2 regions of the Kitasatospora sp. NPDC056731 genome follow, and region 1 is predicted to be linked to the other one. Evidence: predicted binding sites of a transcription regulator. Region 1 holds the regulator's gene; the other holds the start of a gene.
The links. Region 1 encodes HrcA, which represses chaperone genes, less so after heat shock. Its sites were predicted from a motif close to TTNGCACTCNGNNNNNCNGAGTGCNAA; they were not measured.
Positions count from the first base shown of each region.

Region 1 (15,669 bases):
GACTCCGGCAGTGCCGACTTGGTCGCCGGGCGTCCCGCCTCCGTCGCCCACCTCTTCCTGGAGCGGGTCGCCGCCACCCCGAACGCCGAGGCCTACCGCTACCCGGCCCCGGTCGACGAGCATGCCGCGGACAGTGCCCCCGGCGCCGAGCAGTGGCGCTCGCTGACCTGGGCGCAGACCGCGGCCCGGGTCAAGGCGGTGGCCGCCGGGCTGATGGCGCTCGGCATCCAGCCGGAGGACCGGGTGGCGCTCGCCTCCTCCACCCGGCTCGAATGGATCATCGCCGACCTCGGGAACATGTGCGCGGGTGCCGCCACCACGACCGTCTATCCCAGCACCAACGCCGACGAGACCGCGTTCATCCTCTCCAACTCCGGTTCCAGGGCGCTGTTCGCGGAGAACTCCGCCCAACTCGCCAAGGCCGTCGACCAGCTCGGACAGCTGCCCGAGCTGCGGACCGTCATCCTCTTCGACGCCGCCGAGGCCGACGCCGCCGGGAGTGACGCCGCCGAGGCGGGCGCCCCAGAGGCCAGTACCCCCGAGGCCGAGGGCCTGAACGCCCTCACCGTGCTCACTCTCGCCGAGCTGGAGCAGCGCGGCGCCGAGTACCTGGAGCAGCACCCGGACGCGGTCGAGAAGACCGTCGCCGCGCTCGACAAGGAGCAGCTGGCCACCCTCATCTACACCTCCGGCACCACCGGCCGCCCCAAGGGCGTGCGCCTGGTGCACGACTGCTGGGCGTACGAGGCCCGGGCCCAGGAGGCCAGCGGGCTGCTGCGCTCCGACGACGTCCAGTTCATGTGGCTGCCGCTGTCGCACGTGTTCGGCAAGACGCTGATCTCCGGCCAGATCGCCACCGGCCACGTGATGGCCGTGGACGGCCGGGTCGACCGGATCATCCACAACCTGCCGGTCATCCGGCCGACCGTGATGGCCTCGGCGCCGCGCATCTTCGAGAAGGTCTACAACGGCATCGCCGGCCGGGCCCGGGCCGAGGGCGGCGCCAAGTACAAGATCTTCCGGTGGGCCGCCAAGGTCGCCCGCGAGCACGCCCGCGCCGTCCAGGAGAGCCGGATCGCCACCGGTGCCGGCACCGCCCCGCTGGGCCTCAGGCTCCAGCACGGCCTGGCCGACAAGCTGGTCTACGCCAAGATCCGCGCGGCCTTCGGCGGCCGGCTGCGCGGCGCCGTCTCCGGCAGCGCCGCGCTCGCGCCCGAGATCGGCTACTTCTTCCTCGGCGCCGGCGTGCCGATCCTGGAGGGCTACGGCCTCAGCGAGACCAGCGCCGGCTCCTGCGTCAACCGTGAGGAGGACATCCGGATCGGCACCGTGGGCCGCCCGCTGCCCGGCACCGAGGTCCGGATCGCCGAGGACGGCGAGATCCTGCTGCGCGGCCCCGGCGTCATGCGCGGCTACCACGACCTGCCCGAGAAGACCGCCGAGGTGCTGGAGGCCGACGGCTGGTTCCACACCGAGGACATCGGCGAGCTCGGCCCCGACGGCTTCCTGCGGATAACCGACCGCAAGAAGGACCTGTTCAAGACCTCCGGCGGCAAGTACGTCGCGCCCAGCGAGGTCGAGGGCAGGTTCAAGGCGGTCTGCCCGTTCGTCAGCAACATCCTCGTGATCGGCAACGGCCGCAACTTCTGCACCGCGCTGATCGGCCTGGACGAGGCGGTCATCATGCCGTGGGCCGCCGAGCACGGGCTGAAGGGCAAGTCCTACGCTGAGGTGACGGCCGACCCGCAGGTGCACCAGCTGATCGAGGGCTTCGTCAAGCGGCTCAACGCCGACCTCCAGCGCTGGCAGACGATCAAGAAGTTCCACCTGCTGCCGCGCGATCTCGACATCGAGCACGGCGAGCTCACCCCGAGCCTGAAGATCAAGCGCCCGGTGGTCGAGCGGACCTACGCGGACGCCGTCACCGCGATGTACGCGGGCGCCAACGAGGCCTGATCGGCCCCGCCCCCGTACGGCTCACCGGTTCGGGTGAGCCGTACGGGACAATGGGGTCATGCCCTCCGCACTCCCCGACGGCGAACCGGTGCCGTCCGACGGTTCCCTGCCCGCATCCGCCCGCACCGGTCTCGGGCAGCGGCCGTTCGGCTTCTACCTGCACGTGCCCTATTGCGCCAGCCGCTGCGGCTACTGCGACTTCAACACCTACACCGCCACCGAGCTGCGCTCCTCCGGGGCGGTCGCCTCCCAGGAGACCTACGCGGACAACGTGGTCGCCGAGATCCGGCTGGCCCGCCAGGTCCTCGGCCCGGTCGACCTGCCGGTGCAGACCGTCTTCCTCGGCGGCGGCACCCCCACCCTGCTGCCCGCCCGCGACCTGGTGAAGATGCTCGCCGCGCTGCGCGAGGAGTTCGGGCTCGCCGACGGCGCCGAGGTCACCACCGAGGCCAACCCGGAGTCCGTCGACCCGGCCTACCTGGCCGAACTGCGCGAGGGCGGCTACAACCGGATCTCCTTCGGCATGCAGAGCGCCCGCCCGCACGTCCTGAAGCTGCTCGACCGCCACCACACCCCGGGCCGTCCCGAGGCCTGCGTCGCCGAGGCCCGCGCCGCCGGCTTCGACCACGTCAACCTGGACCTCATCTACGGCACCCCCGGCGAGTCCGACGACGACTGGCGCGCCTCCCTGGACGCCGCCATCGGCGCCGGGCCCGACCACGTCTCCGCGTACTCCCTGATCGTCGAGGACGGCACCAAGCTCGCCGCCCGGGTCAAGCGCGGCGAACTGCCGATGATCGACGACGACGTGCACGCCGACCGCTACCTCATCGCCGAACAGGCGCTCAGCGCCGCCGGCTACACCTGGTACGAGGTCTCCAACTGGGCCACCACCCCCGAGGGCCGCTGCCGCCACAACGAGCTGTACTGGACCGGCGCCGACTGGTGGGGCGCCGGCCCGGGCGCGCACAGCCACGTCGGCGGCGTCCGCTGGTGGAACGCCAAGCACCCCGCCGCCTACGCCCAGGCCCTCGCCGAGGGCCGCACCCCCGCCCTGGGCCGCGAGGTGCTCGCCGAGGAGGACCGCCGGGTCGAGCGCATCCTGCTGGAACTGCGCCTCGCCGAGGGCATCCCGCTCACCCTCCTCACCGACACCGGCCGCCACGCCGCCGCCCGCCACCTCGCCGACGGCCTCCTCGCCGCCGAGCCGTACGCCGGGGGCCGCGCCGTCCTCACCCTCCAGGGCCGCCTGCTCGCCGACGCGGTCGTACGTGACCTGGTGGACTGACATTCGCTAGCGTGGACGTCAGCCGTCGGAGGGAGCGCGCGATGACCGCCATCGATGACCGGATGGCCGGGATCTTCGAGAACCTGGAGGTGCCGGAAGGCGTCAAGGCCGAGCTCATCAGGGGGGAAATCGTGATGACGGCCGGGCCGGACCTGGTCCACAACCTCATCATCGAGTGCATCGTGGATCAGGTCCCGAGGGCTCTCTGGCATCGGTTGCAGACCCAGGACCTGGCCTTCGCGCACGAGGCCAGCGAGCCGCAGCCCGATCTGGTGGTGATCGAGCGGGGCGCGGTGGAAGCCCCCGGACGGTTGGTCCCGGCGCCTGCGGTGACCATGGTCGTCGAGGTGGTGTCGAAGACCAGCGTCTATCGCGACTACCACGTCAAGCGGGAGATGTACGCGGGCGGGACCATCAAGGCCTATCTGATCGTCAACCCCTTCAAGGGCGAGTGTCGGCTGCTCACCGAACCCGACACCGCTACCACGTCGGGCGTCCCGGACTACGCGGTCGGGCAGCCCTTCAAGTTCGGCGACCCCATCCGGGTCGACGTCCTGGGCGTGACGCTGGACACAGGTGAGTTCGGAACGCTCTGACAGTCACTCCGGAATCGTCACGAAGTCGATCAACTCCTCGACCTTGCCCAACAGTTCCGGCTCCAGGTCCTTGTAGCTGTCCACCGTGGAGAGGATCCGCTTCCAGGCGGCGGGGGTGTTCACCGGCCAGCCGAGGCGGCGGCAGACGCCCTCCTTCCACTCCTCGCCGCGGGGGACGGCGGGCCAGCCGGGGATACCGACGGAGGCGGGCTTCACGGCCTGCCAGATGTCGATGTAGGGGTGGCCGACGACCAGGACGGCGTCGCCGGTGACCTGGGCGGCGATGCGGTGCTCCTTGGTGCCGGGGAGCAGGTGGTCGACCAGGACGCCGAGGCGCCGGCCCGGGCCGGGGGCGAAGTCGGCGACGATCGCGGGCAGGTCGTCCACGCCCTCCAGGTACTCGACGACCACGCCCTCGATCCGCAGGTCGTCGCCCCAGACCCGCTCGACCAGTTCGGCGTCGTGCCGGCCCTCGACGTAGATCCGCGACTCGCGGGCGACCCGGGCCCGGGCGCCGGGGACGGCGACCGAGCCGGAGGCGGTGCGGCCCGGCGTGCGGGAGGGGGCGGGGCCGGCCGGGCGCACCAGGGTGACTGTCCGGCCCTCCAGCAGGAAGCCGCGCGGCACCAGCGGGAACACCCGGAGCTTGCCGAAGCGGTCCTCCAGGGTGACGGTGAAGCCCTCGGCGGTCTTCTCGCAGCGCACCACCGCGCCGCAGAAGCCGGTGGCGGCCTCCTCCACCACCAGGTCCCGTTCGGCGGTCACCTCCGGGGCGGGCTGCTGCTTCTTCCACGGCGGGGTCAGGTCGGGTCCGTACTGGCGGCTGTGCATGAAAGCGACTATACGGACGGACCGTCAGAGGCCCGGCGCGCCCCAGACCGGGAACCAGCGGCTGAGGTCCTTCTCCAGCCGCAGGTCGTTCCCGAGCGTCGCGTTGACCTGGAGTTCCAGCGGGCTGTTGCGCCGCTCCCCGCCGCCGGGCATCGGGGCGAAGGGGTAGAAGGTGCCGCGTTTGTAGAGGTAGACCAGGGCCAGTGACTGCCCGTCCGGGTTGCGGAAGCCGACCAGCGAGCAGAGCAGCTGCGGCCCGAAGCCGTTCGCCTCCAGCTCGCTGTTGACCGCGTGCAGGTCGTTGACCAGGTCCGGCAGTTCCTCGGGGGTGTGCCGGGCGAGCAGCCAGGAGTAGCCGTAGCCGTCCTTGGAGGCCTCGACCGGGACGCCGCCGCGCTCGGTGTCGGCGTCGAGCAGCGCCCGCACCTGTTGTTCGACCTGGCCGAAGGCCGCGCCCTCGACGGCGGCGAAGCAGACCGAGCCGAGCCCGGTGGGGGTGAACCCGGCCGCGGCCTCCAGGGTGAGGGCGGCGGACGGGACGCCGAACAGCTGGTCGAGGTCGGGCTTGACGGGCTTGGTGCGCCCGAACAGGGTGTCCAGGATTCCCACGGCGGTCCTTTCGGGGGAGGGAGTCGGGAGGAGCCAGGAGGGGGGGCGGGAGGGCCGCAGGGGGCCGGGGCCTCAGCGGCCGAGCTGCTCGGAGATCTTCGCCAGCTCCGCGAGCCGCTTCTCCAGCGTCGGGTGGGTGGAGAACAGCTGCGAGGCGGTCTCCCGGGCGCTCAGCGCGGGGGCGAAGTAGAAGGCGTTGTAGGGCTGCGCCTGGCGCAGGTCCTTGCTGGGGATGGCGGCGATCTGGCCGGTGACCTTGGTGAGCGCGGAGGCGAGGGCGCTGGGCCGGCCGGTGAGCTGGGCGGCGGCGCGGTCGGCGGCGAGTTCCCGGTAGCGGGACAGGAGCCGGGTGAGCAGGAAGCTGATGGCGTAGACGACCATCGACACCAGCGGGATGATCAGGGCGACGATGGCCGCGTTCTGGTCGTTGTTGTTGCGGTTGCCGCCCATGAACCCGCCGTACATGGCGATCCGGGTCATGGCCCCGGCGAGGACGCCGAGGAAGCCGGCGATGGTCATCACCGCGACGTCCCGGTGGGCGACGTGGGACAGCTCGTGGGCGAGGACGCCCTCCAGTTCCTCGGGCTCCAGCCGGCGCAGCAGGCCGGTGGTGACGCACACCACGGCGTTCTGTGGGTTGCGGCCGGTGGCGAAGGCGTTCGGCATGTCGTTGTCGGCGACCGCCACCCGGGGTTTGGGCATGTCGGCCAGCGCGCAGAGCCGGTCGATGGTGCCGTGCAGTTGCGGGTACTGCTCAGGGGTCACCTGGTGGGCGCCCATCGCCCGTTCGGTGATCTTGTCGCTGAACCAGAACTGGGCCACGAACAGCCCGCCGGAGATCAGGACGATCAGTGGCCAGGCGCCGCGCAGCAGCACGATCAGCAGACCGGTGAAACCGACGTACAGCAGCCCGATCACGAACATCGTCACGACCATGCGGCCGGTCAGGCCGCGGTCGGGCGCGAAACGGGTGTGCTGGCCCGAGCTCGACATTGCTTGCTCCTCCATTCGCCGTCGTCTTCGATGCTGCCACCCGGACGGCCCTGCGGCACCACCCCCGCGCCGGGAACTGCGGGCAGGATCACTCCGGCCGGGCCGTTCCTGCCGTTGGGCCCGGGCCTTACACTGGCAGGTACGGTTTTGGCACTCGCAGGTTCAGAGTGCCAAAGCGGGTGCCGGAGCCGGGATCCTCCCGGAGCGGGCAGCAGCATGCGTGACACGAACGGACAACGTGCGAAGACGGAGGTGTGTGCCCCATGGCCGGTGAGGTTCGCCAGCTGGACGACCGCAAGCTCGCCGTGCTCCGCGCGATCGTCCAGGACTACGTGGGCACCGAGGAGCCGGTCGGCTCCAAGGCCCTGGTGGAGCGGCACAACCTCGGAGTCTCCCCGGCGACCGTGCGCAACGACATGGCGGCGCTGGAGGAGGAGGGCTACATCCACCAGCCGCACACCAGCGCCGGGCGCATCCCCACCGACAAGGGGTACCGCCTGTTCGTCGACAAGCTCGCCGAGGTCAAGCCGATGAGCGCCCCCGAGCGCCGGGCGATCCGGCACTTCCTGGACGGCGCCGTCGACCTGGACGACGTGGTCATGCGGACGGTGCGGCTGCTCGCCCAGCTCACCCGGCAGGTCGCGGTGGTGCAGTACCCCTCGCTGTCGCGGTCCACCGTCCGGCACATCGAGCTGGTGGCGCTGGCCCCGACCAAGGTGATGCTGGTCCTGATCACCAACACCGGCCGGGTCGAGCAGCGGATGGTCGACTGCCCGGGCCCGGTCGGCGAGACGGTCCTGGCGGACCTGCGGGCCCGGATCAACGCGCGGGCCGTCGGCCAGCGGCTGCCGGACGTGCCGGGGTTCCTGGAGGAGCTCCCGGCGGGTTTCGAGCCGCCGGACCGCCCGACCGTCAGCACGGTCCTGGCGACGCTGTTCGAAGCGCTCGCCGAGCAGAACGAGGAGCGGATCATGCTGGCCGGCACGGCCAACCTGACCCGCTTCGGGCACGACTTCCCCCTGACCATCCAGCCGGTGCTGGAAGCCCTGGAGGAGCAGGTCGTCCTGCTCCGTCTCCTGGGTGAGACGGCGGACGCCGCGATGACGGTCCGGATCGGGCGGGAGATCGCCTACGAGGGGCTGAATTCCACCTCGGTGGTGTCGGTCGGTTACGGTTCGGGCGACGAGAGCGTGGCCAAACTGGGTGTGATCGGTCCGACCCGGATGGACTATCCGGGCACAATGGGGGCGGTGCGTGCGGTGGCGCGGTACGTGGGCCAGATCCTGGCCGAGTCGTAGCACAGGCCGCCGTCGGAACCTCTGACGGCGGTGTCCAGTCGCAGCACTACTACAGGCGGAACAAGCGGAGCATTTGGTGGCCACGGACTACTACGCGGTACTCGGCGTCCGACGGGATGCGGGGCAGGACGAGATCAAGAAGGCCTTCCGACGCCTGGCACGCGAACTGCACCCGGACGTCAACCCGGACCCGAAGACGCAGGAGCGGTTCAAGGAGATCAACGCCGCTTACGAGGTGCTCTCCGATCCGCAGAAGCGCCAGGTCTACGACCTCGGCGGTGACCCGCTCTCGCCGGGCGGCGGGGGCGCGGGCGGCTTCGGCGCGGGGGCGGCCGGATTCGGCTTCTCCGACATCATGGACGCCTTCTTCGGCGCCGCGGCCGGCCAGCGCGGCCCGCGCTCGCGCACCCGCCGCGGCCAGGACGCCATGATCCGGCTGGAGATCACCCTGGAGGAGGCCGCCTTCGGCACCACCAAGGAACTCCAGGTCGACACGGCCGTCACCTGCACCACGTGCAGCGGTGAGGGCGCGGCCCCCGGCACCTCCGCGCAGACCTGCGACATGTGTCGCGGCAGGGGCGAGGTGTCCCAGGTCACCCGGTCGTTCCTGGGCCAGGTCATGACCTCCCGGCCGTGCCCGCAGTGCCAGGGCTTCGGCACCGTCGTGCCGACCCCGTGCCCGGAGTGCGCCGGCGACGGCAGGGTCCGCGCCCGGCGCACCCTGACGGTCAAGATCCCGGCCGGTGTCGACAACGGCACCCGGATCCAGCTGGCCGGCGAGGGCGAGGTCGGCCCCGGCGGCGGCCCGGCCGGCGATCTGTACGTCGAGATCGCCGAGACCAGCCACACCGTCTTCCAGCGGCGCGGGGACGATCTGCACTGCACCGTCACCATCCCGATGACGGCCGCGTCGCTCGGCACCCAGGTGCCGTTGCAGACCCTGGACGGGCTGGAGGAGCTCGACATCCGGCCCGGCACCCAGTCCGGCCAGTCGATCCCGCTGCACGGCCGCGGCATCACGCACCTGCGCGGCGGCGGCCGAGGCGACCTGATAGTGCATGTCGAGGTGCAGACGCCCACCAAGCTCGACCCCGAGCAGGAGGAGCTGCTGCGCCGGCTCGCGGTGCTGCGCGGCGAGGAGCGGCCGTCCGGCCAGTTCGCGCCGGGCCAGCAGGGCCTGTTCTCGCGCCTCAAGGACGCGTTCAACGGCCGCTAGGCCCTAGGCCGGGGCCGCTTGCTGGGCCCTGGCCGTCCGCGCGGGGGTGCCGGGTTCCGCCCGGCGCCCCTTTCGCGTTCCCGATCCGCCCCACCCCCCGGAGGTTCCCCGCATGACCGCCCCCGTCTTCGTCGTCGAGACCGAGCGGATCGCCGCCGCCGCGCCCGGCTCCGTGGTGCGCCTCGACGGGCCGGAGGGGCGGCACGCGGCCGCGGTGAAGCGGCTGGCGGCGGGCGAGGCGGTGACCCTCGCCGACGGGCTGGGCCTCGGGGTGGACGGAACGGTCGCCGCGGTGCTCGGCAAGGACGCGATCGACGTCACGGTGGCCGCCGTCCGCCGGGAGTCCGAGCCGGCGCCGCGGATCGTCGTCGTCCAGGCGCTGCCCAAGGGCGACCGCGGCGAGCTCGCGGTGGAGACCATGACCGAGGTCGGCGTGGACGTGATCGTCCCGTGGGCCGCCTCGCGCTGCATCACGCAGTGGAAGGGCGAGCGGGGCGCCAAGGCGCTGGCCAAGTGGCGGGCCACCGCCCGGGAGGCCGGCAAGCAGTCCCGCCGGCTGCGCTTCCCCGAGGTGCGCGAGCCGGCGACCACCCGGCAGCTGGCGCCGCTGCTGGCCCAGGCCGCGTTCGCCGCCGTGCTGCACGAGGAGGGCGCCGAGCCGCTGGCGCTGGCCGCGCTGCCCGCGGCCGGGGACGTGGTGCTGGTGGTCGGCCCGGAGGGCGGGGTCTCCCCGGAGGAGCTGGCCGCGTTCGCCGAGGCGGGCGCCGGGCCGTACCGGCTGGGCCCCTCGGTGCTGCGCACCTCCACCGCCGGGGTGGCCGCCGGCGCCCTGCTGCTGGGGCGCACCGGCCGCTGGTCGTAGCCGGCCCGCCCGTGCGGTCGGAGTCTGCCCGAACCGGCCCGCGCCGTGCGCGCGCGTGCCTACGCTGACCGCGTGACGGAACCCCTGAGCACCTCTGCGGGCGCCTACCTGCGCCACCCCCATCTGCACGGTGACCTGGTCACCTTCGTCGCCGAGGACGACGTCTGGCTGGCCCCGCTGGACGGTGGCCGGGCCTGGCGGCTGACGGCCGATCACCTGCCCGTCCGGCACCCCCGGTTCGCCCCCGACGGGCGGCACATCGCCTTCACCTCCACCCGGGACGGCGCGCCCGAGGTGCATGTGGTGCCGGTGGACGGCGGGCCGTCCCGGCGGCTCACCCACTGGGGCAGCGAGCAGACCGAGGTGCGGGGCTGGACGGCCGACGGGCGCCCGATCGCCCTCACCACCGCCGGTGAGGCGACCCTGCGCCGCAGCTGGGCGCACGCCGTGCCGCTGGACGGCGGCGAGTCGGTGCGGCTGCCGTACGGGCCGGTCGGCGGGCTCGCCTTCGAGCCGGGCGGCGACCGCGTGCTGCTGGGCACCGTCAACAACCGCGAGCCGGCCTGGTGGAAGCGCTACCGGGGCGGCCGGGCGGGCAAGTTGTGGATCGGGCGGGACGAATTCGTCCGCGTCCACGAGGAGTTGGACGGCCAGCTCGACTCGCCGCTGTGGGTGGGGGAGCGGATCGCCTTCCTCTCCGACCACGAGGGCGTCGGCGAGCTCTACTCCAGCCTCCCGGACGGCTCCGACCTGCGCCGCCACACCACCGACCCGGACGGCTTCTACGCCCGCAACGCCGGCACCGACGGCACCCGGGCGGTGTTCCACCGGGCCGGCGACGTCTGGCTGCTGGACGACCTGGCGGGAGCCGCGCCCCGCCGCCTCGACATCCGGCTGGCCGGCCCGCGCAGCGGCCGCCGCCCCCGCCCGGTGCACGCCGCGCACTGGCTGGAGTCCGCCGCCCCCGACCGCACCGGCCGGGCCGGCGCCGTGGTGGTGCGCGGCGACGTGCACTGGCTGACCCACCGCGAGGGCCCGGCTCGGGTGCTGGACGAGACCCCGGGGGTGCGCGGGCGGCTGGCCCGGGTGGTGCCGGGCGAGGACGGCACCCAGGGCGTGCTGTGGGTGTCCGACGCCGAGGGCGAGGACGCCCTGGAGTTCGCCCCCGACGCCCGGGGCGCCGAGCGCCGCCGGCTGGCCGCCGGGCGGATCGGCCGGGTCAACTCCCTGGCGGTGTCCCCGGACGGCAAGCAGGCCGCGCTCGGCGTGCACGACGGCCGGGTCCTGCTGGTCGCGCTCGCCGACGGCACCGTGCACGAGCTGGACCGCAGCGCCGACGGCGAGGTCGGCGGGCTGGCCTTCAGCCCGGACTCGGCCTGGCTGGCCTGGTCGCGGCCGGTGCACCGGCTGGGCCCGTACTCGCTGCGCCAGATCGTGCTGGCCGACCTGGCGACCCGGACGGTCGGCGAGGTCACCCAGGAGCGCTTCATCGACACCTCGCCGGCCTTCACCGCGGACGGCCGCTACCTGGCGTTCCTGTCGGTGCGCAACTTCGACCCGGTCTACGACTCGCACGTCTTCGACCTGTCGTTCCCCAACGGCTGCCGCCCGTACCTGATCACGTTGGCCGCCGACACGCCGTCCCCGTTCGGGCCGCAGCGGGCCGGGCGCCCGCTCGGCGGGGAGGAGGACGAGCCGCGCGGCAGGAAGGCGGACGGCGAGGAGGCCGCCGGCGACGCCGCGCCGGTGACCAGGGTCGACCTGGACGGCATCGCGGACCGGATCGTCCCGTTCCCGGTCGAGGGCGGCCGGTTCGACGCGCTCAGGGCCGCCAAGGACGGCGTGCTGTGGACCCGCGCCCCGTTGCTCGGCGAACTCGGCGACGAGGCGGCCTCGCCCGAGGACGAGCGGCCCCGGCCGGTGCTGGAGCGCTTCGACCTGAAGAAGCGCCGCGTCGAGCAACTGGTGCACGGCGTGGACGGCTTCGCGGTCAGCGGGGACGGCACCCGGGTGGCCGTGCTGGACGGGAGCGAGCTGCGGATCGTCCCGGCCGAGCACAAGGCGGGCGGCGAGGACGACGAGGTGGGCGTCGACCTGACCCGGCTGCGGGTCACCGTCGACCCGGCCGCCGAGTGGCGGCAGATGTACGCCGAGAACGGCCGCCTGATGCGCGACAACTACTGGCGCCCCGACCTCGGCGGCGTCGACTGGGCCGGCGTGCTGGACCGCTACCGGCCGCTCGTGGAACGCCTCGGCTCGCACGACGACCTGGTCGACCTGCTCTGGGAGGTGCACGGCGAACTCGGCACCTCGCACGCCTACGTCGTCCCGTACGGCCGGTACACCGAGCCCGCCCGGCGCCAGGGCCTGCTCGGCGCGGACCTCGCCAGGGACGGCGACCGGTGGCGGATCGCCCGCATCCTGCCCGGCGAGTCCTCCGACCCCCGGGCCCGCTCGCCGCTGGCCGCGCCCGGCGCCGCGATCCGCCCGGGCGACGCGGTCCTCGCCGTCAACGGCCGCCCGGTGGACCCGGTCACCGGCCCGGCCCCGCTGCTGGCCGGCACCGCCGGGCAGCCGGTCGAGCTGACCGTGGCCGGCAAGGACGGCACCGACCAGCGCCACCCGGTGGTCGTCCCGATCGCCGACGAGGAGCCGCTGCGCTACCACGACTGGGTGGCCGGGCGGCGGGCCGCGGTGCGCGAGCTGTCCGGCGGCCGGCTCGGCTACCTGCACATCCCCGACATGCAGTCGGCCGGCTGGGCCCAGATCCACCGTGACCTGGCCGTGGAGCTGGCCAGGGACGGCGTGATCGTCGACGTCCGGGAGAACCGCGGCGGCCACACCTCGCAGCTGGTGATCGAGAAGCTCGCCCGCCGGATCGTCGGCTGGAACGCCATCCGGGACACCGACCACCCGGTGCCCTACCCCCTCGACGCCCCGCGCGGGCCGGTCGTCGCGCTCGCCAACGAGTTCTCCGGCTCGGACGGCGACGTCGTCAACGCCGTCATCCAGACGCTCGGCATCGGCCCGGTGGTCGGCACCCGCACCTGGGGCGGGGTGATCGGCATCGACAGCCGCTACCACCTGGTCGACGGCACCCTGGTCACCCAGCCCAAGTACGCGTACTGGCTGGAGAACTACGGCTGGGGCGTGGAGAACCACGGCGTCGACCCGGACGTCGAGGTGCCGATGGCCCCGCACCAGTGGGCCGCCGGCGAGGACCCGCAGCTGGCCGAGGGCGTGCGGATCGCCCTCGCCGCGCTCGCCGCGGCCCCGCCCCGCACGGCCCCGCCGATGCCCTGGGCGTAGGGCGCGCCTCCGTCGCCCCGGCGGCGGGCGGGAGAGCAGCCGAACGGGAGGTCGGCCCGGCCGACTTCCCGCTAGGCTGCGCCCGTACGGCCCCAGACCAGACACGAACCGAGGAGAAGCCGATGGCCGGCGAGCCGCAGCCCGACTGCCTGTTCTGCAAGATCGTGGCGGGCGAGATCCCGGCGACGGTGGTGCGCAAGACCGAGCGCGTCCTCGCCTTCCGCGACATCGCCCCCAAGGCGCCGTTGCACGTCCTGGTCATCCCGCACGTCCACTACCCGAACGCCGCCGAGCTGGCCGCCGCCGAGCCGGAGATCGCCGGTGAACTCCTCGCCGAGGCGGGCGCGGTGGCCAGGGACGAGGGCGTCGAGGACTACCGGCTGATCTTCAACACCGGGGCCGGCGCCGGCCAGACCATCTTCCACGCCCACGTCCACGTGCTCGGCGGCAAGCCGATGACCGAGAGCATGGTCTGACCTACGTGTCACAGCGCGAACTCGTCGTCCTCGGCACCGCCAGCCAGGTGCCCACCCGGCACCGCAACCACAACGGCTACCTGCTCCGCTGGGACGGCGAGGGCCTGCTGTTCGACCCCGGCGAGGGCACCCAGCGGCAGATGCTGCTGGCCGGCGTCTCGGCCACCCAGATCACCCGGATCGCCGTCACGCACTTCCACGGCGACCACTGCCTGGGCCTCGCCGGGGTGATCCAGCGGATCAACCTGGACCGCGTCCCGCACCCGGTGGACGTCTACTTCCCGGCCTCCGGCGAGGTCTACTTCGAGCGGCTGCGGCACGCCACCGCCTACCACGAGACGGCCGTCCTGCGGCCCCGGCCGATCGACGAGCCGGGCCCGCTGCCCGCGCCCGGCGCCCGCTTCGCGCTGGACGCCGTGCGGCTGTCCCACCCCGTGGAGTCCTTCGGCTACCGGCTGTCCGAGCCGGACGGCCGCCGCCTGGTGCCCGAACGCCTCGCCGCGCTGGGCGTCTTCGGCCCCGCGGTCGGCCGCCTCCAGCACGAGGGGGCGATCGAGGCGGACGGCCGGCGGGTCACCCTGGAGGAGGTCAGCGAGCCCCGGCCGGGCCAGCGCTTCGCCTTCGTGATGGACACCCGGCTCTGCGACGGCGTGTACGAACTCGCCGAGGGCGCCGACCTGTTGGTCGCCGAGTCGACCTTCACCGACGCCGACTCCCGGCTCGCCGAGGAGCACGGCCACCTCACCGCCGGGCAGGCCGCCAAGGCCGCCGCCGAGGCCGGCGTGCGCACCCTGGTGCTGACCCACTTCTCCCAGCGCTACCCGGACCTCGGCCAGCACCTGGCCGACGCCCGCAAGCACTTCGACGGCGAGCTGGTGCTCGCCGCCGACCTCGCCCGGGTGCCCGTCCCCGTCCGGCGTCAGCCGTGAACCCGGCCCGCACCCCGTGAAAAGCGCTCGCGCCGCCCCCCGATCTGCCGCAGCATCGTCGGGTGCGGCCCCGCCGCCCGCCGCGGCGACCACGTGCGCGGCGTACCCTGGTGCCCCGGAGAGACCGATCGGCACACGACACCACGGATGGGATGAGGCAGGCCCAGCGCCGACCTATGAGTGACACATCGCAGACCCGTACGAACGGACAGTCGCGCCCCGAACCGGCCGACGACGGTCGCGTCAGCGCCCGGATCGTCATCCCCGAGAAGCACCCGATGGTCACCCTGCTCGGCACGGCGGACTCGCTGCTGCGCGTGATCGAGCAGGGCTTCCCCGCCGCCGACATCCACGTCCGCGGCAACGAGGTGACCGCCACCGGAGCGCGCGCCGAGGTCGCCCTCGTGCAGCGGCTCTTCACCGAGATGATGCTGGTGCTGCGCACCGGCCAGCCCTTGACGGAGGATTCCGTGGAGCGCTCCATCGCCATGCTCCGCGGTGCCGCGGAGGACCCGGACAGCCCGGCGCCGTCCAAGGTGTTCACCGCGAACATCCTGTCCAACCGGGGCCGCACGATCCGCCCCAAGACCCTCAACCAGCAGCGCTACGTCGAGGCGATCGACAAGCACACGATCGTCTTCGGCCTCGGCCCGGCCGGCACCGGCAAGACCTACCTCGCGATGGCCAAGGCCGTCCAGGCCCTCCAGGCCAAGGAGGTCAACCGGATCATCCTGACCCGCCCGGCCGTCGAGGCGGGGGAGCGGCTGGGCTTCCTGCCCGGCACCCTCTACGAGAAGATCGACCCGTACCTGCGCCCGCTGTACGACGCGCTGCACGACATGATGGACCCGGACTCCATCCCGCGCCTGATGGCGGCCGGCACCATCGAGGTCGCGCCGCTGGCGTACATGCGCGGCCGCACCCTCAACGACGCCTTCATCATCCTGGACGAGGCCCAGAACACCTCGCCCGAGCAGATGAAGATGTTCCTCACCCGCCTCGGTTTCAACTCCCGGGTGGTGGTCACCGGCGACACCAGCCAGATCGACCTCCCGGGCGGCACCCGCAGCGGCCTCAAGGTCGTCCAGGACATCCTGGCCGACGTGCCCGACATCCACTTCTCCGTCCTCACCAGCACCGACGTGGTCCGCCACAAGCTGGTCGGCCGGATCGTGGACGCCTACGAACGCTGGGACGCCAAGCAGGAGGCCGAGGAGAACCCCTCGCCCGCCCGCAAGCCGGCCCAGCGGCGCGGCTCCCGCGCACCCCGTCAGTCCCATCGCACCGAAAGCTGAGTACGCAGCCC
Region 1 is NZ_JBFBNR010000008.1:146,341-162,009, forward strand. It holds gene AB0R04_RS10735 (long-chain fatty acid--CoA ligase) at 1-1,956, shown strand, start outside; gene hemW (radical SAM family heme chaperone HemW) at 2,015-3,244, shown strand; gene AB0R04_RS10745 (Uma2 family endonuclease) at 3,286-3,840, shown strand; gene AB0R04_RS10750 (DUF3097 domain-containing protein) at 3,844-4,671, opposite strand; gene AB0R04_RS10755 (hypothetical protein) at 4,696-5,280, opposite strand; gene htpX (zinc metalloprotease HtpX) at 5,353-6,273, opposite strand; gene hrcA (heat-inducible transcriptional repressor HrcA) at 6,537-7,571, shown strand; gene dnaJ (molecular chaperone DnaJ) at 7,648-8,787, shown strand; gene AB0R04_RS10775 (16S rRNA (uracil(1498)-N(3))-methyltransferase) at 8,900-9,649, shown strand; gene AB0R04_RS10780 (PDZ domain-containing protein) at 9,722-12,958, shown strand; gene AB0R04_RS10785 (histidine triad nucleotide-binding protein) at 13,081-13,434, shown strand; gene AB0R04_RS10790 (ribonuclease Z) at 13,440-14,363, shown strand; gene AB0R04_RS10795 (PhoH family protein) at 14,642-15,658, shown strand.

Region 2 (15,669 bases), on a different contig from region 1:
CGGAGCGGATGGGCCGGCTCGGCCGGGAGCTGGCCGCGCTGCTGAGGCCCGGGGACCTGGTGCTGCTCTCCGGTGAACTGGGGGCGGGGAAGACCACGCTGACCCGGGGCCTGGGGGAGGGGCTGGGAGTCCGCGGGGCGGTGACCTCGCCGACCTTCGTGATCGCCCGGGTGCACCCGTCGCTGGTCGGCGGCCCGGCGCTGGTGCACGTGGACGCGTACCGGCTCGGCGGGGACCTGGACGAGATGGAGGACCTCGACCTGGACGTCTCGCTGCCGGAGTCGGTGGTCGTGGTCGAGTGGGGCGAGGGCAAGGTCGAGCGGCTGTCCGAGGACCGGCTGGAGGTGCGGATCGAGCGCGCCCTCGGTGACACCGCCGACGAGGACGACCTGGACCCGCGCCGGGTGGTGCTGACCGGCCTCGGTCCGCGCTGGGCGGGTGTCGCGCTGGAGGCGCTCGGCTGAGGCCCGCGCCCGGGTGTGCGCCGTTTTGCCGACGGGCTGTCGGGAAGTGTTGCGGGCGGGGTGCCGGGCGTGGTGGGATGGGTGCTGCGGTTAGGTCTGCCTAACTAGGGAGGCGCCATGTCGAGCACCACCCCCGCCCCGAAGCGCGCCGGGCACGGCGCCGGGGCCGGAGAGTCCGCCCGCCGCGTCCAGGGGGCGCCGATGCGGGCGCTGCTGGCCGCCTGTGCGGCCGCCGAGGCGGTGTCCACCCCGCCCGAGCCGGAGCCCCGGCGGGCCGAGGAACCGGAGACGGGCACACCCCGCGCGGCCTGACACGCCCGAGCCGGGCTCAGGCGACCACGACCACCTTGGTGCCGTTCGGCGCGAAGTCCCAGAGCAGCTGGCCGTCCGGGCGACCGCTGCGGATGCCGCCGGTCTTGGCGTTCGGCTCGGCGGTCGGGGTCGCGCCGTCCACGGCGGCGCTGAAGCCGAACACCACGCCGTTCTGCTGCGCGAAGCGCACCACGTGCTCGATCTGCTTGCCGTCCGTCCCGGTGGTCGTCGGGGTGCGGCTGTAGACCGAGTAACTGCCCGGAGCTGGCTCGACCGAGCCCGGGGTGACCGGGAAACCGGGCGTGACCTGTGGGTTCTTCTTCGGGTCGATCAGCCAGACGTAGTGGCTGCTGATCGAGTAGACCACCCTGGTCCCGCTGCCCGAGATGGTCGGCAGCGGCGGGACCGTCGGGGTGGCCGAGGCGCTCGGCGTCGCGGAGGCGGCCGGCCCGCTGGACGTCGTGGTGCTGGCGGTCGGCTTGGCGCCGGCCGCCCGGTCCTGAGCGCCGTTGGCCTGGAAGGCCAGCAGGCTCACCACCGCCAGGGCCCCCAGGGTCAGCCCCGTGACCACCACACCAGGACCCATCTTCGCCACGTGCCGCTCCCGCCGCCGTCCCTTTACGTACGGCCCCATCGTGCCAGGTCCGTCCGGCCGGGTCGCGGCGCCCCGGATGTGTGTTCCTGGATGGCACACCTGGTCGATCGGCCGGTCGGACGAACGGCGGTCTAACCTTGACCCGTGCTGCTGCTCGCGTTCGACACCGCTACCCCCGCCGTCACCGCCGCCGTCCACGACGGCACGGCCGTCCTCGCCGAGACCCACCAGGTCGACGCCCGGCGCCACGGCGAACTGCTCCTGCCCGCGATCGACCAGGTCCTGCGGGCGGCCGGCGTCGACAAGCACCGGCTCACCGGCATCGCGGTGGGCGTCGGCCCGGGCCCGTACACCGGCCTGCGGGTCGGCCTGGTGACCGCCGCCGCGCTCGGCCACGCCCTCGGGCTGCCGGTGCACGGCGTCTGCACCCTGGACGCGATCGCCCACCAGGCCCGCGCCGAGGGCCTGGCCGGGCAGCCGTTCACGGTGGCCACTGACGCGCGCCGCAAGGAGGTCTACTGGGCCTCCTACGACGCCGACGGCCACCGCACCGAGGGCCCCGGCGTGGACCGCCCCGCCGAGCTGGCCCCGCCGCCGCGCTCGGTCGGCGCCGGCGCGCTGCTCTACCCCGATACCTTCCCCGGCGCGCACGGCCCCGAGCACGTGTCGGCCGGCGCCCTGGCGGGCTTCGCCGCCGCCGAGCTGGCGGCCGGCCGCGAGCTGCTGCCGAACGTCCCGCTGTACCTGCGCCGCCCGGACGCCCAGGTGCCGGCTGCCTTCAAGAATGTTCTAGGGGGCAAGGCGGTGCTCCCGGCGTGAAACACGGCACCACCCTGCGCCCGATGCGCTGGTGGGACATCGCGCCGGTGATGGAGCTGGAGCTGCGACTCTTCCCCGAGGACGCCTGGTCCACCGGGATGTACTGGTCCGAGCTGGCCGAGACCCACCCCGGCGGCACCCGCCACTACACCGTCGCCACCAACGCGGACGGCGCCATCGTCGGCTACGCCGGGCTGATGGCGATCGCCGGCGAGGGCGACGTCCAGACCATCGCCGTCGACGAGCGCCACCAGGGCGCCGGCCTCGGCGCGGCGCTGCTCACCGACCTGATCCGGGAGGCCGCCCGCCGCGGCTGCGCCGAACTGCTGCTGGAGGTGCGGGTGGACAACCCGCGCGCCCAGCAGCTGTACGAGCGCTTCGGCTTCCAACCGGTGGGCATCCGGCGCGGCTACTACCAGCCCGCCAACGTCGACGCGCTGGTGATGCGCCTCGACCACCCCAGCACTGACCCGAAGGACCTTAAGGACACCCGCCATGGCTGACGAACCGCTCGTCCTCGGCATCGAGACCTCCTGCGACGAGACCGGCGTCGGCATCGTGCGCGGCACCACGCTGCTGGCCGACGCGGTCGCCTCCAGCGTCAACGACCACGCCCGCTTCGGCGGCGTCGTCCCGGAGATCGCCAGCCGCGCCCACCTGGAGGCGATGGTCCCGACCATCCAGCGCGCCCTGGACACCGCCGGCGTCAAGGCGAGCGACCTGGACGGCATCGCCGTCACCGCCGGACCCGGCCTGGCCGGCGCGCTGCTGGTCGGTGTCAGCGCAGCCAAGGCGTACGCCTGGGCGCTGGACAAGCCGCTGTACGGGGTCAACCACCTCGCCTCGCACATCTGCGTCGACCAGCTGGAGCACGGCCGGCTGCCGTCGCCGACGATGGCGCTGCTGGTCTCCGGCGGGCACTCCTCGCTGCTGCTCAGCGAGGACATCACCAGCGACGTCCGCCCGCTCGGCGCGACCATCGACGACGCGGCCGGCGAGGCCTTCGACAAGGTCGCCCGGGTGCTCGGCCTGGGCTTCCCGGGCGGCCCGGTGGTCGACCGCACCGCCCGCGAGGGCGACCCCAAGGCGATCGCCTTCCCGCGCGGCCTGAGCGGCCGCAACGACCCCGCGTACGACTTCTCCTTCTCCGGCCTGAAGACCGCCGTCGCCCGCTGGGTGGAGGCCAAGCGCCGGGCCGGCGAGGAGGTGCCGATCGCCGACGTGGCGGCGTCCTTCCAGGAGGCCGTCACCGACGTGCTCACCCGCAAGGCCGTCAAGGCGTGCCGGGACAACGGCGTCGACCACCTGATGATCGGCGGCGGGGTGGCCGCCAACTCGCGGCTGCGCGAGATGGCCCAGCAGCGCTGCGACCGGGCCGGCATCCGGCTGCGGGTGCCCCGGCCGGGCCTGTGCACCGACAACGGCGCGATGGTGGCCGCGCTGGGCTCCGAGATGGTGTGGCGCGACCGCACGCCGTCCGCGCTCGACCTGTCCGCCGACTCCTCGCTGCCGGTGACCGAGGCGCACGTGCCGGCTGCGGACGTCCGGCACGGCGACGTCCACGGCCAGGCGTACCAGGCCCTCACCGGCGGCGCCGAGTGACCGTCGCCGCGATGTGGGAGGCCCGCGCCGCCACCGGCCGCGGGGCCGAACTCGCCTCCTGGGTACGGGAGGTGGCGCTGCCGGCGGTGCGCGGTTCGGCCGGGCTGGTCCGCACCGAGCTGCTCGGCGCGCCCGGCGAACGGGTGCTGCTGATCACCTGGTGGACCGGCGAGCCGGTGCCGGTCGCCGACCCGCCGGCCGACCTGCTCGGCCGCCCGGTGCACCGCTGGTCCTTCACCAGCGAGCACGTCGAATAGGCGCTGTCCGGGAACCGCCGCCCCGACCGCTACCGTGCATAGCTGAGAAGAAGCTGGACGGGAACCGGGAGCGCGCTGCGGTGAACAGGGACGGTCGGAGCAGGACCAGGACGTACGCGGTGGGGGCGCTGGCCCTGCTGGCCCTGGCCACCGGATGCGGCGACAACGGGGGCGGCGCCGCCCCGGCGGCGGCCGGCGGCAGCTCGGCGGCCACGACCCAGCCCGCCGGCGGCGGCGCCGTGCCGACCAGCCCGGCCGGCGCGCCCACCACCGCGGCCCCGGCCGGCGGGGACCCGGCGGCCTGGGCGAAGTGGAACCTCAAGCCGCTGGCGCCGGCCCCCGTGCCGCCCGCGGACAAGCCCATCAAGCTCGAACGGACCGGCCCGGTACCGGTGTTCAGCGAGGTGAAGACGAGCGACAAGGTCGTCTTCATCACCATCGACGACGGTGCCGAGAAGGACCCGAAGTTCGTCGAGATGCTGACCGAGCTCAAGGTGCCGATCTCGATGTTCCTGACCCGGGACATCGTCAAGAACGACTACGGCTACTTCAAGCCGCTCCAGGCGCTCGGCAACCACATCCAGAACCACACCGTGGACCACCCGGTGATGAGCAAGATCCCGGCGGAGAAGCAGAAGTCCGAGATCTGCGACGCGCAGTCCGCGCTCACCCAGCAGTACGGCACCGCCCCGCTGCTGTTCCGCCCGCCGTTCGGGGACGGCGCCAACACCCCGACGCTGAACAACTCGGTCCAGCAGTGCGGCCCGCGCGCGATGGTGCTCTGGCGCGAGTCGATGCAGATCCACGACATGCAGTACCAGGCGGCGGACAAGAAGCTGAAGTCCGGCGACATCATCCTGGCGCACTTCCGCGGCCCGAAGGAGCTCAAGGGCGCCACGATGACCCAGATGTTCGGCGACCTGCTGGCCCGGATCCAGGAGCAGGGCTTCTCGGTGGCCCGGCTGGAGGACTACATCCAGGCGCCCGCCTCGTAGTCCGGGCGCCCGTCTGGTGGCCGCCTCATGCGGGCCGGCCGAGCATCATCAGCGGCCCGTTGTCGGTGCGGCTGAGGATCACCGTGACGGCGTTCGGCCCGGAGGGCTTGAGCTGGCGGCGCAGCTCCTCCGGGGTGATCGCCATCCCGCGCTTCTTGATCACCACCGTGCCGACCCCGCGCTCGCGCAGCAGCGCCTTCAGCCGCTTGATGTGGAACGGCAGCACGTCGGTGAGCTCGAAGGCGTGCGCGTAGGGGGTGGCGACCAGCTGGTCCGAGGTGAGGTAGGCGATCTTCGGGTCGATCAGCCGGCCGCCCACCTGCTCGGCCACCTCGGCAACCAGGTGGGCCCGGATCACCGCGCCGTCCGGCTCGTACAGATAGCGCCCGACCGGGCCGGCCGGCGGGTCGGGCAGGTCGCCGCCGGTGAGGCTGGCGGCCTGCGGCAGCAGGGTGGCGCGGTGCGGGCGGGTGGCCCCGGTGCCGAACCAGAGCACCGCCTCCTTCACGTCGCCGTGGTCGGAGACCCACTCCGCCTCGGCGTCGGCCGGGACGGCCTCGTGCGGGATGCCCGGGGCCACCTTCAGCGCGCCGATCGGGGTCCGGCGGCCGGCCTCGATCGCCCAGGAGAGCGGCGGGGCGTACGCCTCCGGGTCGAACACCCGGCCGCGCGCCGTCCGCCGCGCCGGGTCGGTGAACACCGCGTCGTAGCCGGTGACGTCCACCTCGGCGACGTCCGCGCAGCGCACCCGGACCAGGTCGGTCAGGCCCAGCGCGGCCGCGTTGGCGACGGTGGCGGCACAGGCCGCCGGGTCCTTGTCGACGGCCAGCACCTCGATCCCGGCCCTGGCCAGCGCCAGCACGTCCCCGCCGATGCCGCAGCACAGGTCGGCCAGCCGGCGGACGCCCAGCTCGGCGAAGCGGCGCGCCCGCCACTCGGCCACGCTGCGCCGGGTGGACTGCTCGACGCCGTTGGGCGTGAAGTACATCAGGTCGGCGTCCGCCCCGAACTTCGCCCGCGCCCGCTGCCGCAGCCGGGCCTGCCCGAAGGCCGCCGAGACCAGCTCGGCCGGGTGCTCCCGCCGCAGCCTGGTGGCCAGCGCCAGCTCCTCCTCGGGCGTGAACTCGCGCAGTTCGGCGAGCAGGGCCTGGCCCTCGGGGGTCAGCAGGGGCTGGAGGTTCTCGGTGTCCACGGGGCCATTCTGGCGGGTTGGCGGCCCCACCGGCTCCGACGGTGCCGGCGCGGTGGGCGGGGCGGTCGCACGGGTGTACGGCTCCGCGCCCGCGGTTCGGGATGCCCGGGCGCGCCGTTGGCACTCTGGTTGACTGAGTGCTAACACCGGCCTATGGTCGTCCTTAGCACTCCCCACTGGGGGAGTGCTAACGCGAAGACGTGTGCCTGACCCCCGCGACGGCAGGCCCACAGGTTCGCTCCTACCCGTTAGAAACCCCGTAATCTCCGAAGGGGAGCTCGGACGTGACCACCAGCAGCAAGGTTGCCATCAAGCCGCTTGAGGACCGCATCGTGGTCCAGCCGCTCGACGCCGAGACCACCACGGCCTCCGGCCTGGTTATCCCGGACACCGCCAAGGAGAAGCCCCAGGAGGGCGTCGTCCTGGCCGTCGGCCCGGGTCGCTTCGAGGACGGCCAGCGTCTGCCGCTCGACGTCGCCGTCGGTGACATCGTCCTGTACTCGAAGTACGGCGGCACCGAGGTGAAGTACCAGGGCGAGGAGTACCTGGTTCTTTCCGCTCGCGACGTTCTCGCCATCATCGAGAAGTAAGTCGTTCCGACCCGCCCCGGATCCGTGTCCCAAGTGACAGGGGCCCGGGGCGTGGTTGTTGGTTCACGTAGTCCGGCGGCCGGTGGGCCGGCCGAAGCCCCGAGGGAATAGGGAACATGGCGAAGATCCTGCAGTTCAACGAGGACGCCCGCCGCTCGCTGGAGCGCGGTGTCAACAAGCTGGCCGACACCGTCAAGGTGACCATCGGCCCCAAGGGCCGCAACGTCGTCATCGACAAGAAGTTCGGCGCCCCGACCATCACCAACGACGGTGTCACCATCGCCCGTGAGGTCGAGCTGGACGACCCGTACGAGAACCTTGGCGCGCAGCTCGTCAAGGAGGTCGCCACCAAGACCAACGACGTCGCGGGTGACGGCACCACCACCGCCACCGTGCTGGCCCAGGCCCTGGTCAACGAGGGTCTGCGCAACGTCGCCGCCGGTGCCGGCCCGGCCGCCCTGAAGAAGGGCATCGACAAGGCCGTCGCCGCCGTCTCCGAGCACCTGCTCTCGGTGGCCCGCGAGATCGAGGGCAAGGACGACGTCGCCGCCGTCGCGTCCCTCTCCGCCCAGGACACCCAGGTCGGCGAGCTGATCGCCGAGGCGATCGACAAGGTCGGCAAGGACGGTGTCATCACCGTCGAGGAGTCGAACACCTTCGGCGTGGAGCTGGACTTCACCGAGGGCATGCAGTTCGACAAGGGCTACCTGTCGCCGTACTTCGTCACCGACGCGGAGCGGCAGGAGGCGGTCCTGGAGGACCCGTACATCCTGATCAACCAGGGCAAGATCTCCTCCATCCAGGAGCTGCTGCCGCTGCTGGAGAAGATCCTCCAGGGCGGTGCCTCCCGGCCGCTGCTGATCATCGCCGAGGACGTCGACGGCGAGGCGCTGTCCACCCTCGTGGTGAACAAGATCCGCGGCACCTTCAACGCGGTCGCCGTCAAGGCCCCGGGCTTCGGCGACCGCCGCAAAGCGATCCTCGGCGACCTGGCCACCCTGACCGGCGGCACGGTCATCTCCGAGGAGGTCGGCCTCAAGCTCGACCAGGTCGGCGTGGACGTGCTGGGCACCGCCCGCCGGGTGACCATCACCAAGGACGAGACCACCGTCGTCGACGGCGCCGGTGACACCGAGGCCGTGGCCGGCCGCGTCGCCCAGATCAAGGGTGAGATCGCCGCCACCGACTCCGACTGGGACCGCGAGAAGCTGCAGGAGCGCCTGGCCAAGCTGGCCGGCGGCGTCTGCGTCATCAAGGTCGGCGCCGCCACCGAGGTGGAGCTGAAGGAGCGCAAGCACCGCCTGGAGGACGCCATCTCGGCGACCCGTGCCGCGGTCGAGGAGGGCATCGTCGCCGGTGGCGGCGCCTCCCTGGTGCACGCCGCCAAGGTGCTGGACGGCGGCCTGGGCCTGTCGGGCGACGAGGCGACCGGTGTCGCGGTCGTCCGCAAGGCGCTGCACGAGCCGCTGCGCTGGATCGCCCAGAACGCCGGCCTGGAGGGCTACGTCATCACCTCCAAGGTCGCCGAGCTGGAGATCGGCCAGGGCTTCAACGCGGCCACCGGCGAGTACGGCGACCTGGTGAAGGCCGGCGTCATCGACCCGGTCAAGGTCACCCGCTCCGCGCTGGAGAACGCGGCCTCGATCGCCTCCCTGCTGCTCACCACCGAGACCCTCGTGGTGGAGAAGAAGGAAGAGGAGACCGAGGGTGGCCACGGCCACGGTCACGGCCACTCGCACTGACGCCTGACGGTCGGCCGGAGGCCCGGCCGCGCCCCTCGGGGTGCGGCCGGGCCTCCGGCGTGTCCGGCGTTTGAGGCTTCAATCATCAGTAGAATTTTGCCATTGGCAAAGATTGCCTTATAACTGAGGCATGATCGAGGCCCGTCACCTGCGCGTCCTGCGTGCTGTCGCCCGCACCGGCTCCTTCTCCGCCGCCGCCCGCGAGCTGGGCTGTACGCAGCCCGCCATCAGCCAGCAGATGAAGGCCCTGGAGAAGTCGGTGGACACCCCGCTGGTGGTCCGCTGCGGCCGGGGCATGCAGCTCAGCGAGGCGGGGCGGGTGCTGCTCAAGCACGCCACCGGGATCCTGGCCGGGCTCTCCGCCGCCGAGGAGGAGATCGCCGCGATCGCCGGGCTGCGGGCCGGGCGGGTGCGGCTGGTCTCCTTCCCGACCGCGAGCTCCACCCTGGTGCCGCCCGCGGTCGCCCGGCTGCGGGACAGCCATCCGGGGGTGCGCGTGTCGCTGGTCGAGGCGGAGCCGCCGGAGTCGCTGGCGATGCTGCGCGGCGGCGAGTGCGAGATCGCGCTGGCCTTCCGCTACCCGCAGTCCGACGGCGGCGCCGCGCTGCCGGCGCCCGCGCACGGGACGCCGCGCGAGGCGCGGGCCGAGGCCAACCTGGAGGCGCAGCAGCTGAGCGCCGGCTCCGACTGGTCCGATCTGGTGGTCACCCCGCTGCTGGACGACCCGCTGGTGGGCCTGCTGCCCGCCGCGCACCGGCTGGCGGGGCGCGGCAGGCCGGTGGAGCTGGCCGAGCTGGCGGGGGAGCAGTGGATCGCGGGCTGCCCGCAGTGCCGGGGGCACCTGGTGGAGCTGTGCGCGGGGGCGGGCTTCGAGCCCCGGATCGACTTCGCGACCGACGACTATCCGGCGGTGGTCGGCCTGGTGGCGGCCGGGCTGGGGGTGGCGGTGCTGCCCCGGCTGGCGCTGCAGTCGGTGCGCCCGGACGGGGTGTCGACGGTGCCGGTGCGGACGGCCGCGGGGGCGCCGGCGGTGCGGCAGGTGGTCGCGCTGACCCTGCCGGATCTGGCCGAGGTGCCGGCCGTGGCGCTGATGCTGGAGCGGCTGGCGGGGTCGGCCGGGCGCTGACCTCTGGGGCCTGAGCGTTCTGGACCGGGCTTGAACAGCCCGAAACGCCGCGAGGAAACGTTTCTTCACGGCGCGCCGTGGAGGCGGGGTTAGCGCCGGGCGATCGCCGGCGGGGTCAGCGGGACCTCCACCAGCCGGTGCCGCGAACGCCCCAGCATCTCCTCGCGCTCGTCCTCGGTCATCCCGCCCCAGACGCCGTACGGCTCGCGGACCGCCAGCGCGTGCGCCGCGCACTCGGTGATCACCGGGCAGCGCATGCAGACCTCCTTGGCACTGGCCTCGCGTGAGCTCCGCGCGGCCCCGCGTTCGCCCTCGGGGTGGAAGAAGAGCGAACTGTCCACGCCACGGCAGGCTGCGGAGAGCTGCCAGTCCCAGAGGTCCGCGTTGGGACCTGGGAGGCGGGAGAAATCTGCCATGGCTCATTCCCTTCAGAGGCTCGTCGGCCGTGGGCCGGCGCTCAGCGGGCTGCTGCTGGGCGGCGCGGCGGGCGTCGATGCACTGGTGTGGACACCTGGAAATATGACTTACGGCAACTCCATGGACAAGTCACCCACAGAGTGGCACAACAGTCAATGACCATACGAAAGCTATAAAAACGGGCAAAGTGGGCAAGGGGTTCGGCGGGCGCGGGCGTGGCATTCGGGTGGCCGACGGGCGCGCGACACCCCGCGCCGGTGTGCGGGTCGTGCGCCCACCGCGCGCGAGCTGGGCAAAAGTGCGGCGTGTGCACCGCGATGCGGCTGATCGGTAATGGGTTGGCCACGTACAGTGGTGGAGATGGCCCCGAAGGCCGTAACTCATTCGAGTGACGGTCGTTGGAAGTGCGGAGGCGGTCAGCGGGCGCCGGACGTCGGGAACGATCGCGGGATTTTGAGGCGATCAGCACGGACTCTGTCGCCGATCGGCCGTGTCGGAGAGGTTCGTACCAGCCAGGAGGCTCAACGTGACGCGGATCAGCTGCGGAGGACGACGGTCATGACTTCCGTTCTCGTTTGCGACGATTCCCCGCTCGCCCGCGAGGCGCTTCGCCGCGCGGTCGCGACCGTACCCGGTGTGGACCGGGTCACCACCGCGACGAACGGGGAGGAGGTCCTCCGCCGCTGGGTGGCCGACCGCTCCGATCTCGTTCTGATGGACGTCCGGATGCCCGGCCTCGGCGGGGTCGAGACGGTCCGGCGGCTGCTGTCCGCCGATCCGGGCGCGCGGATCATCATGCTCACCGTCGCCGAGGACCTCGACGGGGTCGCGCTCGCGGTGGCCGCGGGCGCCCGCGGGTACCTGCACAAGGACGCCTCGCGCGCCGAACTGCGGGCCACCGTCACCCAGGCCCTCGCCGACCCGACCTGGCGGCTCGCCCCGCGCCGGCTGCGCAGCCCCGACATGGGCGCGGCGCCCACGTTGACGGCGCGTGAGATCCAGGTGCTGGAGGGCATGAGCCACGGCCGCAGCAACGCCGAGATCGGCCGCGAGCTGTTCCTGTCCGAGGACACCGTCAAGACCCACGCCCGACGGCTGTTCAAGAAGCTCGGGGCCTCCGACCGCGCGCACGCGGTGGCGCTGGGTTTCCGCTGGGGCCTGGTCCGCTGACCGCCGGTGGCGCCGCCGGCTGCGGCGCGCCGCCGGCGGTTCCCGGGACGGACGCCGTCCGGGCGTGTGACGTTACGGTCCCGAGGTTGCACCATGGAGTAGTGGAGCACCTCGGGGACCAGCGGACAGGCACTGCGGCGAACCACACGGCCGCAGCACATTCGGCGGACGGCGCGAAGGACGGGACCACCGACGGCGGCGGGGCGGGAGGCGGCACGGTGCAGGAGGGGCAGGTGGTGCGCGGCGGCACGCCGTACGGCACCGCAGCGCATAACGTTCCGGTGCACAACTCCGGACGCGGTGCCGCGTTTTCCCGCGCGACCAGGCACCATGGACCGATGCGTGACGACGTCGCCGGTGCGGCCGGCCAGGCGGACCCGGTGGAGGCCGAGCCCTCCGGCCCGGGTGGCGATCCGTCGTACGCCGACCCCGGCGGCCCCGGCGCGGTGCCCGGCCCCGGTCGACCGCCGCTGCTCGGCACGGGCGGCTCCCCGCTGGTGGGCGAGCTCGTCGCGGCAGCCGTCCGCGGTGAGGGCCCGGCCATCGACGCCCTGCTCGCCTACGTCCACCCGCTGGCGCTGCGCTACTGCCGCGGCCGGCTCGTCCGGCTGCCCGGCGGCGCCCGGCACCACGTGGACGACGTCGCGCAGGAGGTCTGCGTCGCGGTGCTGTGCGCGCTGCCCCGGTACAAGGACCAGGGGCGGCCGTTCGAGGCCTTCGTCTACGGCATCGCCGCGCACAAGATCGCCGATCTGCAGCGGGCCGCGATGCGCGGGCCCGGCTCGACGGTCGTCCCGCAGGACGACCTGCCGGAGGTGCCGGACGAGGCGCTCGGCCCGGAGGAGCAGGCGCTGCTGAGCAGCGACGCGGCCTGGGCCAAGGAACTGCTCTCCAACCTGCCGGCCCGTCAGCGCGAACTGGTGCTGCTGCGGGTGGCCGCCGGGCTCTCGGCGGAGGAGACCGGCGAGGTGCTGGGGATGTCCCCGGGCGCCGTCCGGGTGGCGCAGCACCGGGCGCTCAGCCGGCTGCGGGCGCTCGCGGAGGAGTCCTCCTGAAGTCCTGACCGGCCGGAATGAGCCACGGGGGGCCGGTGTTGTCAAGGGCACACGAGGACACATTCGCCGTGCCAGTACCATGGGGTATCGGCGCCTGGGCGGGTTGCCAAAGTTTCGCGGGTGCGCGCGGGGTTCCCCTGGAGGTTCCTCCAAAACCACCCGGCTTCGGCGGTCTGCTGCGAGTGAGCGATGAACGCGCCCCACCCTCAGGGCGTGAGCGGAATAGGCCGGCCACGGAAGGTACCCCCCAAATGTCTTACAACGCCGCAGGCGTACCCGAGAAGTTCGCCATGCTCGGGCTCACGTTCGATGACGTCCTGCTGCTGCCCGGGGCTTCCGCGGTGCTGCCGAACCAGGTCGACACCTCCTCGCGGGTCTCCCGGAACGTGCGCGTCAACATCCCGCTGCTCTCCGCCGCGATGGACAAGGTCACCGAGGCGCGGATGGCGATCTCGATGGCCCGCCAGGGCGGCGTCGGCGTGCTGCACCGCAACCTGTCGGTCGAGGACCAGGCCAACCAGGTCGACCTGGTGAAGCGCTCCGAGTCCGGCATGGTCACCGACCCGATCACGGTCGGCCCGAACACCACGCTGGCCGAGGCCGACGCGCTGTGCGCCAAGTTCCGCATCTCCGGCGTGCCGATCGCGGACGAGGCCGGCAAGCTGCTCGGCATCGTCACCAACCGTGACATGGCCTTCGAGTCGGACCGCAGCCGCCAGGTCCGCGAGATCATGACCCCGATGCCGCTGATCACCGGCAAGGTCGGCATCTCCGGGGTGGACGCGATGGCGCTGCTGCGCCGCCACAAGATCGAGAAGCTGCCGCTGGTCGACGACGAGGGCCGGATCAAGGGCCTGATCACCGTCAAGGACTTCGTCAAGGCCGAGCAGTACCCGAACGCCGCCAAGGACGCCGAGGGTCGTCTGCTGGTCGGTGCCGCCGTCGGCGCCAGCGCCGAGGCGTTCGACCGGGCCCAGGCCCTGGTCGAGGCCGGTGCGGACTTCCTGGTCGTGGACACCTCGCACGGCCACAGCCACAACGCGCTGGCCTGGATCGGGAAGATCAAGTCGGCCGTCGGGATCGACGTGGTCGGCGGCAACGTGGCCACCCGTGACGGCGCCCAGGCGCTGATCGACGCCGGCGTGGACGGCGTCAAGGTCGGCGTCGGCCCCGGCTCCATCTGCACCACCCGCGTGGTCGCCGGCATCGGCGTCCCGCAGATCACCGCCATCTACGAGGCCGCGGTGGCCTGTCAGGCGGCCGGCGTGCCGGTCATCGGCGACGGCGGCCTGCAGTACTCCGGCGACATCGGCAAGGCGCTGGCCGCCGGCGCCGACACCGTGATGCTGGGCTCGCTGCTGGCCGGCTGCGAGGAGTCCCCGGGTGAGCTGATGTTCATCAACGGCAAGCAGTTCAAGTCCTACCGCGGCATGGGCTCGCTGGGCGCGATGCAGTCCCGCGGCCAGGGCCGCTCGTACTCCAAGGACCGCTACTTCCAGGCCGAGGTGGCCTCGGACGACAAGCTCGTCCCCGAGGGCATCGAGGGCCAGGTGCCCTACCGCGGCCCGCTGTCGGCCGTGCTGCACCAGCTGGTCGGCGGCCTGCGCCAGACCATGGGCTACGTCGGCGCCGCCACCATCGCCGAGATGGAGAGCAAGGGCCGCTTCGTCCGGATCACCTCGGCGGGCCTCAAGGAGAGCCACCCGCACGACATCCAGATGACCGTCGAGGCGCCGAACTACTCCAACCGCTGAGTCCGCGCTTCCGAAGGGCCCGTCGCCGCACCGCGGCGCCGGGCCCTTCGGCGCGCCCGGGGGCGGGGGCGGGCCGCCGGGGGCGGGCCCCGCGCCCCGGAGGCGAGCGCGCGAGGCAACCGGGGTGCGGGATACTGGGGGCGGCCGGGGTGACCCGGCGGGCATGAGCAACAAACCAGAAGGGCTCGAAGTGACTGAGATCGAGATCGGGCGAGGCAAGCGCGGCCGACGGGCGTACTCCTTCGACGACATCGCCGTCGTCCCCAGCCGCCGTACCCGGGACCCGAAGGAGGTCTCGATCGCCTGGCAGATCGACGCCTACCGCTTCGAGCTGCCGTTCCTGGCCGCCCCGATGGACAGCGTGGTCTCGCCGCAGCAGGCCATCGCCATCGGCCGCCTCGGCGGCCTCGGCGTGCTGAACCTCGAAGGCCTCTGGACCCGCTACGAGGACCCGCAGCCGCTGCTCGACGAGATCGCCACGATCACCGACGAGGCCGCCGCGACCCGCCGCCTCCAGGAGATCTACGCCGCGCCGATCCGCGCCGAGCTGATCAAGCAGCGGATCCAGGAGGTCCGCGACTCCGGTGTGGTCACCGCCGCCGCGCTCTCGCCGCAGCGCACCGCCGAGTTCTCCAAGGCCGTCGTGGACGCCGGCGTCGACGTCTTCGTCATCCGCGGCACCACCGTCTCGGCCGAGCACGTGTCCAGCGGCGCGGAGCCGCTCAACCTCAAGCAGTTCATCTACGAGCTGGACGTCCCGGTGATCGTCGGCGGCTGCGCCACGTACACCGCGGCCCTGCACCTGATGCGCACCGGCGCGGCCGGCGTGCTGGTCGGCTTCGGCGGCGGCGCCGCCCACACCACCCGGGGCGTCCTCGGCATCCAGGTGCCGATGGCCACCGCCGTCGCCGACGTGGCCGCCGCCCGCCGGGACTACATGGACGAGTCCGGCGGCCGCTACGTGCACGTGATCGCGGACGGTGGCGTCGGCTACAGCGGCGACATCCCGAAGGCCGTCGCCTGCGGCGCCGACGCGGTGATGATCGGTGCCGCGCTGGCCCGCGCCACCGACGCGCCCGGCAAGGGCTTCCACTGGGGCATGGAGGCCGTCCACGAGGAGCTGCCGCGCGGCAAGCGGGTGGACCTCGGCACGGTCGGCACCACCGAGGAGATCCTGACCGGTCCCTCGCACACCCCCGACGGCACCATGAACCTGTTCGGCGCGCTGCGCCGCGCGATGGCCACCACCGGCTACACCGAGCTCAAGGAGTTCCAGCGGGTCGAGGTGACCGTCAACCCGGCGCTCAACCACCGCTGAGACGCGTCGTGGTGAAGGCCCCCGTCGGTTCCGCCGGCGGGGGCCTCGGGCTGTCCGGACCGGCGTCAGCCGCGGTTGGCGGTGCGGCGGGTGAGGAGGAAGCCGCCGACCAGGGCGATGCCGTAGAAGGCGAGGTCGAGCGCGCGCAGCTCGGCGCGCCAGTGCGCCAGGGCGTCGTGCGGCAGGCCGCGCGGGCCGGGGCCGGCCGCGTGCACCCGGCGGAGCTGGCCGGTCAGCTGGCCGAGCAGCAGCGCGCAGGCC
Region 2 is NZ_JBFBNR010000006.1:147,752-163,420, reverse strand. It holds gene tsaE (tRNA (adenosine(37)-N6)-threonylcarbamoyltransferase complex ATPase subunit type 1 TsaE) at 1-464, shown strand, start outside; gene AB0R04_RS08545 (hypothetical protein) at 582-776, shown strand; gene AB0R04_RS08540 (hypothetical protein) at 793-1,362, opposite strand; gene tsaB (tRNA (adenosine(37)-N6)-threonylcarbamoyltransferase complex dimerization subunit type 1 TsaB) at 1,516-2,190, shown strand; gene rimI (ribosomal protein S18-alanine N-acetyltransferase) at 2,214-2,693, shown strand; gene tsaD (tRNA (adenosine(37)-N6)-threonylcarbamoyltransferase complex transferase subunit TsaD) at 2,686-3,792, shown strand; gene AB0R04_RS08520 (hypothetical protein) at 3,804-4,049, shown strand; gene AB0R04_RS08515 (polysaccharide deacetylase family protein) at 4,130-5,044, shown strand; gene AB0R04_RS08510 (class I SAM-dependent methyltransferase) at 5,070-6,236, opposite strand; gene groES (co-chaperone GroES) at 6,521-6,826, shown strand; gene groL (chaperonin GroEL) at 6,943-8,568, shown strand; gene AB0R04_RS08495 (LysR substrate-binding domain-containing protein) at 8,699-9,694, shown strand; gene AB0R04_RS08490 (WhiB family transcriptional regulator) at 9,784-10,110, opposite strand; gene AB0R04_RS08485 (response regulator transcription factor) at 10,670-11,281, shown strand; gene shbA (RNA polymerase sigma factor ShbA) at 11,620-12,336, shown strand; gene guaB (IMP dehydrogenase) at 12,588-14,090, shown strand; gene AB0R04_RS08470 (GuaB3 family IMP dehydrogenase-related protein) at 14,281-15,408, shown strand; gene AB0R04_RS08465 (hypothetical protein) at 15,474-15,669, opposite strand, start outside.
Region 2: the regulator HrcA is predicted to act here: its motif matches at 6,354-6,380, upstream of groES (co-chaperone GroES).